Regions from separate parts of the Paenibacillus sp. FW101-FHT12H11 genome, predicted to be linked through region 2. Evidence: a T-box and tRNA genes for the amino acid it is inferred to sense, from the RefSeq annotation. Region 2 holds a T-box; the other holds one or more tRNA genes.
What was found. The T-box of region 2 lies ahead of leuS (leucine--tRNA ligase). A T-box ahead of a tRNA ligase gene usually reads a tRNA of that ligase, here a tRNA-Leu.

Region 1 (3,414 bases), on a different contig from region 2:
CATCGCTTCGGCCGATGGGATTAATCAATTGATTCACGAGACGCGAGTTGAGATTGCAAGTGTGTCCGAGTCCATGCAAGTGACGAAGCAAGAGGCTGGTACGGGATCTGCGATGATGCAGGAAGTAAATCAGAGCTTCCATACGATCATGGCATCCGTCACGCACATTGTCACGCAAATCCATGAGACTTCAGCCATCACGGAGCAAATGTCGGCGAGCTCGCAGGAAATTTCTGCGACGATGGAGCACTCGGCTGCGAGTTCGTCGCAGATTCTGATCAAATCGCAGAACGTTGCCGCTGCAACGGAAGAGCAGTTAGCCATGATGCAGAATATCGCTGCAGCATCCGAGCAGCTTCGCTCGGTTGTGAATACACTCAATGAATCAGTTGCTTATTTTAAAATAGCATAAGGAAAAAAGGCACTCGGTGATTGTGGATATCACGGCGGGTGCCTTTCGTTGTTTTGCGCAATGGATGATAGTCAAAACCAATGTTTACGTTTGAAAAAGTACCACATCAAGAAACCAATGCCAATCATCAGGATCCAGACATACAGATAACCATAGTCCCAACCTAACTCGGGCATGATTTTGAAGTTCATGCCGTAGACGCCGACAATAAAGGTGAGCGGCAGAAAAATCGTGCTGAAAACCGTTAATGTTTTCATAATTTCGTTCATGCGATCGGATTTCATGCTCATTTGGAGCTCAAGCAGCCCTGTCAGCGACTCACGGAAAATATCCAGCGAATCTACGACGCGCGAAATATGGTCCATAACATCCATGAAGTAGACATTATCTTCTTCCCGCGTGTATGGAAAAGAGTGGTGAGCAATAGCCGCCAGGGCAATTCGCTCATCGACAATGACGCGGCGGAGCTGGTGCATGATTCTTTTCAGCTGGAAAATATCCTGCGCGATGCGAATCGCGGGATTTTGATAGACGGATTGCTCCATGTGGTCGAGCCGATCGTCCAGATGTTCCACGATGACGGTATAATCGTCAACACAGCGGTCCAGAATGGCGTGCAAAATGACGCCGGGATGGCTGATTCGTTCAGGCACTTCTTGGCATGTCAGGTAGAGCTGATCCATGAAAGGGAGCTTGTCTTTGTAAACGGTGATAACAAAATTAGAGCCGATCACGATCGCAATTTCTTGGGGCTCCAGCCCCTCGGAGACAGCAAAGAAGGTTAGGAAGACGTGATTTTTATACGTATCCATCTTCGGCCGTTGGTTTAGTTTGATGGCATCCTCAACGAGGAGCGGGTGGCACTTGAATACATCGCCAAGGACATGTTTGACTTCGTCGGGCGACGGGTTCTCCATTCGCACCCAAACAACTTCGTTTGGGGATGGAATGCGCACCTCTTCCTCGTGGACGGTTGCCTGTGTAGAATCATATATGAGCATGGATGACAAACCAAACACCTCGGTCAGGTTGAATTGGTTTCAGCATACCATATTTGTCCGGAAGTGATCCAGATTTTGCACTTGTCAATTGAGATTTGATCCTTTATAATAACAATTGTCGTCAAAATGGGCTGCACAAGCTTCATGACTTTCGTGGCCCGTTGGTCAAGTGGTTAAGACACCTCCCTTTCACGGAGGTAACAGGGGTTCGAGTCCCCTACGGGTCAGTTTTTTATCCTCTTATGCGGTCGTGGTGGAAAGGCAGACACACCATCTTGAGGGGGTGGCGCTCACAAGGCGTGAGGGTTCAAATCCCTCCGACCGCATCCCAGATTTTCAAACATTTAAAGACCAAGGAGCTATGCGAGCTTTTCTCGCTTAGCTCCTTGGTTTTTTGCATGAGGAGAGAATTGTGGGTAAGGGATAAGGGATTGCCGAGTCTTCCTAGTCTTCCTAAGAGTTTTCCAAGCCGTGTTTATTCGCAATCCGCTCGCTCTGGTTGGGCTGGCCTTTACCCTCCGTAATCAAGCTGCGTAGGCTTCCGTTGATATAGGTGCCCCAGGAGTCCGAGCAAACGCTGTAGCACTCGTATGATGGGACTAAACCTACGTGCGTAAAGCGAACTTCTGTTGTTCCGTCCTTCACGGTGATTTCAAAGACAATGTCGGTATCCTGCCACTCGCTCTTGTCCATTACGAAGTTGAAGTAGTTGTCCATAACGTGCCAAACAACCTTCTTACCTTGCTATCTATGTATTTTGAATAAACACATAATTCCGACTAAAAACACATGTAAATTTATTGTAAGTGTTAATATAATGAAAACTATCATGGGCCCATGATAATAAAGTGTATAGAGAGGGGCTACTTCATTTGAAAGCACTTTCGAACAACTCCCGTTTCCTTCGCAAGCGGAGCGCAATCACGATAGTTGGAGCTTTGATGTCTGTTGTTATGCTAGCCGGCTGCGGCAATTCTTATACTGATCCAAAAGCAACTTCCACTTCAGGTGCATCGGCTTCCGATCCCATTCATATTCTTCTGTCCCATTCCGAATTTGCCTATGCCAAACAAGCCAAAGAAGATGATATCTACAAGAAAGAACTGAACCGATTATCCGGTTTCAATGTGAAGTATGATTTCTTGGGACATAGCGATTATGCCCAGCAGTTATCCCTACGGTTTGCATCCGGTGATCTGGCTGACTTGATCCGGACGGACAGTATCGTATCTACCATTCACAGCGGTGCTGTCGATCAAGGCGTTTTTCTCGAACTCGGTCCCCTCATTGATAAATACGCGCCTACGCTGAAAAAGAAAATACCCGCAGAATTCTGGAAAAGTCCCCGTATTTCCAAGGACGGTAAAATCTATGGCATCCCTGTTACCCGTGGGGTACCGGCCGACCGTTCTATCTTTATCCGCCAGGATTGGTTGGATAAGCTGAAAATGGATACTCCTAAGACACTTGACGACTACTTAGCCTTTTTCGAAGCGGTTAAAAAAGAAGATATGAACGGCAACGGCGATCCAAATGATGAATATGGTTTAGGCATGTTCAACAATATTGTATGGACGGATATTTTCACACCTGCATTCGGTGTTCATACGAACAAGTGGAGCCTCAAGAACGGGCAGCTCGTTCCGGACATTATCGATCCAAGAATGAAGGAAGCGATCGCTTTCTACAAGCAGTTATACGATAAAGGCTACATCAATCCCAATTTATTTGTGAAAAAAGAAGATGAACAGAATGCTTCCATTGCCAAAGGGGAAGTTGGGGTATGGGGAGCTGCCGTTTATCAATACCTGGCTGGGTACGGCAAGGATAACGCAGCAAAAACGTTCCTTAACCAACCGTCAGCCTCAGTTAGCATGATTGCCCCCCCACAAGGTCCACGCGGTGATAAAGGCATGGCGCTGCAATCCGATGAGATTTATTTCGTCTGGGTGATTCCGGCCAAAACCAAAAATCCGGAGAACATCATTAAGTATCTGGAGT
Region 2 (3,414 bases):
AAGCGCGTGTGTACAGGCCGCTGCAGATGGGCACTTTCGTTATTTGCGAGGCTGGTGTTCTCGGTTATGGTGTAATCGGACTCATCGCTCCTACGGAGAGAACACGATTACTTCGCGTGGGTGAGTTGGTGGATGTACGTGTCGCCTTCGTTCGCGAAGAAGATGGACGCGTGAACTTGTCGATGAGACAGCCAAAGGAAAAAGGCCGCGATGAAGACGCGGACAAAATTCTTAGCGTGTTAGAGACGCGTCCTGGAAATGCGATGCCATTTTCAGATAAAACGTCTGCGGACATCATTAAGGATCGGTTTGGCCTGAGCAAAGCGGCTTTTAAGCGTGCGTTAGGCAAGCTGATGAAAGACGGGCTCATCTATCAGGAGGACGACTGGACCTATCTGAAAAAAGAGGAGAATCCTAGTTAACATGAGCTATGAGAAATTTGCCTACACGTATGACCGTCTGATGAACAGCATGCCTTACGAGGATTGGCATCGTTTCGTCAAAGAAAGCTTTGACCGGTTTGGCGTGAAGCCGGTTTCGATCGTTGATCTCGGCTGCGGTACCGGCAATTTGACAATTCCGCTGGCATTGGAAGGATATCTAATGACAGGCATTGACTTGTCGGAAGATATGCTGGCTGTAGCGGAGCAAAAAGCAGGAGAACACCCACAGCTTGCGCGCAGCGGTTCGGTTCGTTTGTTTCAGCAGGATTTGCGGGAGTGGGAGCTGGGGGAACCGGTTGATGTCGCTCTATCATTCTGCGATAGTTTAAACTATTTGCTAGAGGAAGAGGACATTGTAGATGCCTTTCGCCAAACGTATGAAGGGCTTAAGCCGGGCGGTTTATTCCTGTTCGATGTGCATACGCCCCAGCAGCTGTTTGCTTATGCGGAATCTCAGCCCTTCTTCTTGAACGAAGAGGATGTAGCTTACATTTGGACAAGCGAGTTGGATGAGGAAAGAGTTCAAATTCAGCACGAATTGACCATCTTTGTCAAAGAGGAAGGCGGCAAGGAATTGTTCCAGCGCATCGATGAAACGCATGAACAGCGCGCTTATGCACTGGATTGGCTTGAGCAGATGCTGAGGGAAGCAGGCTTTCATGAAGTGTACAAGGCTGCCGACTTTACATGGGAACAACCTACGAAGCTGACAGAGCGGGCTTTCTTTATTGCAAAGAAATAAAGCATAAGGAGCCCCGCCGCTTGACAGTGCGGCATTATTTTACATATAATCAAAGCTAATCAGATGATCACAAAGCTTGGAAGAGGATTAGTAACTTGCACAGCATCTCGCAGAGAGCCGGTTAAAGGGTGGAAGCCGGTAGATGTCCGTCTTGTGAACTCGCCTTGGAGCTAGAAGGTGAATCGCCACGCATGTTGGCGTTAGCCGGATCGTTTCACCCGCGTTAAGGGGCAGAGTGAACACAGGCAAAGCATGCCTGGTGTTAACTAGGGTGGTACCACGGGAATCTAACCTCTCGTCCCTAGCGATATCCGCTAGCGATGAGGGGTTTTTTGGCGCTTATAGCCGTACACAGGGAGGAAATTTCACATGACACAGGAAACGAAAGAAACCAAGGAATTACAGGGTTACAATCCCCAAGCGATTGAGCCCAAATGGCAAGCTTACTGGGATGCTAAGAAAACATTCAAAGTGCTGGAAAATTCGGATAAGCCGAAATTTTATGCGCTGGATATGTTTCCATATCCTTCAGGAGCAGGTCTGCATGTAGGACATCCGGAAGGTTATACGGCAACGGACATCGTCTCCCGTTTCAAACGGATGAGAGGCTTCAACGTTCTTCACCCAATGGGCTGGGACGCGTTCGGACTTCCGGCTGAGCAATACGCTTTGGATACAGGGAATGATCCACGTGATTTTACGCAAAAAAATATCGATACGTTCCGCCGTCAAATTAAATCGCTCGGATTTTCCTACGATTGGGATCGCGAGATTTCCACGACGGATCCGGAGTATTACAAATGGACGCAATGGATTTTCATCCAACTGTACAACAAAGGCCTTGCTTATGTAGACGAAGTGCCTGTTAACTGGTGTCCGGCACTGGGTACGGTTCTTGCAAATGAAGAAGTTATCGACGGCCTAAGTGAACGTGGAGGCCACCCGGTCATCCGTAAACCGATGCGTCAGTGGATTCTGAGAATTACGGAATACGCTGAACGTTTGCTTGAGGATCTGGAGGAGCTTGACTGGTCGGAGAGCATTAAAGATATGCAGCGCAACTGGATCGGTAAATCGACAGGGGCTGAAGTTCAATTTGCGATCGAAGGGCATGAAGAGAAGAGCCTGACTGTCTTTACAACGCGTCCAGATACTTTGTTCGGAGCGACTTATTGTGTGCTTGCACCTGAGCACGAGCTTGTGCAGCAAATTACGACAGACGGACAAACGGCCGCTGTGAAAGAATATCAAGAAAAAGCTTCCCGCAAAAGCGATCTGGAGCGTACTGACCTGGCTAAAGACAAAACAGGCGTATTCACAGGTGCTTATGCGATTAATCCTGTAAACGGCGGGAAAGTGCCGATCTGGATCGCGGATTATGTGCTTGGCGGTTACGGTACTGGCGCCATCATGGCAGTGCCTGGACACGACCAACGTGACTGGGAGTTTGCGAAACAGTTCGATCTGCCGATAATTGAAGTTGTGCAAGGCGGCAATGTGGAGAAAGAAGCTTACGCTGGAGACGGCGCTCATGTGAATTCCGGACCTATCGATGGCATGAACATTGAGCAAGGCATCAGTCACATGATCGCTTGGCTTGAAGAGAACGGCAAAGGTCAAGGCAAGGTCACTTACCGCTTGAGAGACTGGCTGTTCAGCCGTCAAAGATACTGGGGAGAGCCGATTCCGATTCTTCACTTGGAAGATGGCACGATGAAGCCTGTACCGGTTGATCAACTTCCGCTTCTGCTTCCTCAAGTTGATGAAATTAAACCTTCGGGAACTGGGGAATCACCGCTGGCGAACGTATCGGAATGGGTGAATACGATCGATCCGGAAACGGGGATGAAAGCTCGCCGCGAGACGAATACGATGCCGCAATGGGCTGGCAGCTGCTGGTACTACCTGCGTTTCATCGATCCGCGTAACGATAAAGAGTTCTGCTCGCATGAGCTTCAACAGCAATGGCTGCCGGTTGATTTATATATTGGCGGAGCTGAGCATGCGGTACTTCACTTGCTATATGCCCGTTTCTGGCATAAAGTGCTTTATGATCTTGGATTTGTTCATACGAAGGAGCCGTTCCATAAGTTGGTCAACCAAGGGATGATTCTTGGCGAAAACATGGAGAAAATGAGTAAATCACGCGGCAACGTTGTAAATCCGGATGATATCGTGAGCGATCAAGGCGCGGATACACTGCGTATTTACGAGATGTTCATGGGACCG

Region 1: it encodes a tRNA-Leu, which carries the amino acid that the T-box ahead of leuS (leucine--tRNA ligase) is inferred to sense. The anticodon was not compared.

What each region holds. Positions count from the first base shown of each region.
Region 1 is NZ_JBYTCO010000004.1:444,820-448,233, forward strand. It holds gene AC3WTJ_RS15475 (methyl-accepting chemotaxis protein) at 1-412, shown strand, start outside; gene corA (magnesium/cobalt transporter CorA) at 484-1,413, opposite strand; tRNA gene AC3WTJ_RS15485 (tRNA-Glu) at 1,569-1,640, shown strand; tRNA gene AC3WTJ_RS15490 (tRNA-Leu) at 1,658-1,739, shown strand; gene AC3WTJ_RS15495 (SRPBCC family protein) at 1,867-2,130, opposite strand; gene AC3WTJ_RS15500 (extracellular solute-binding protein) at 2,286-3,414, shown strand, end outside.
Region 2 is NZ_JBYTCO010000010.1:330,805-334,218, reverse strand. It holds gene AC3WTJ_RS29670 (CvfB family protein) at 1-422, shown strand, start outside; gene AC3WTJ_RS29665 (class I SAM-dependent DNA methyltransferase) at 424-1,185, shown strand; T-box leader at 1,254-1,491, shown strand; gene leuS (leucine--tRNA ligase) at 1,555-3,414, shown strand, end outside.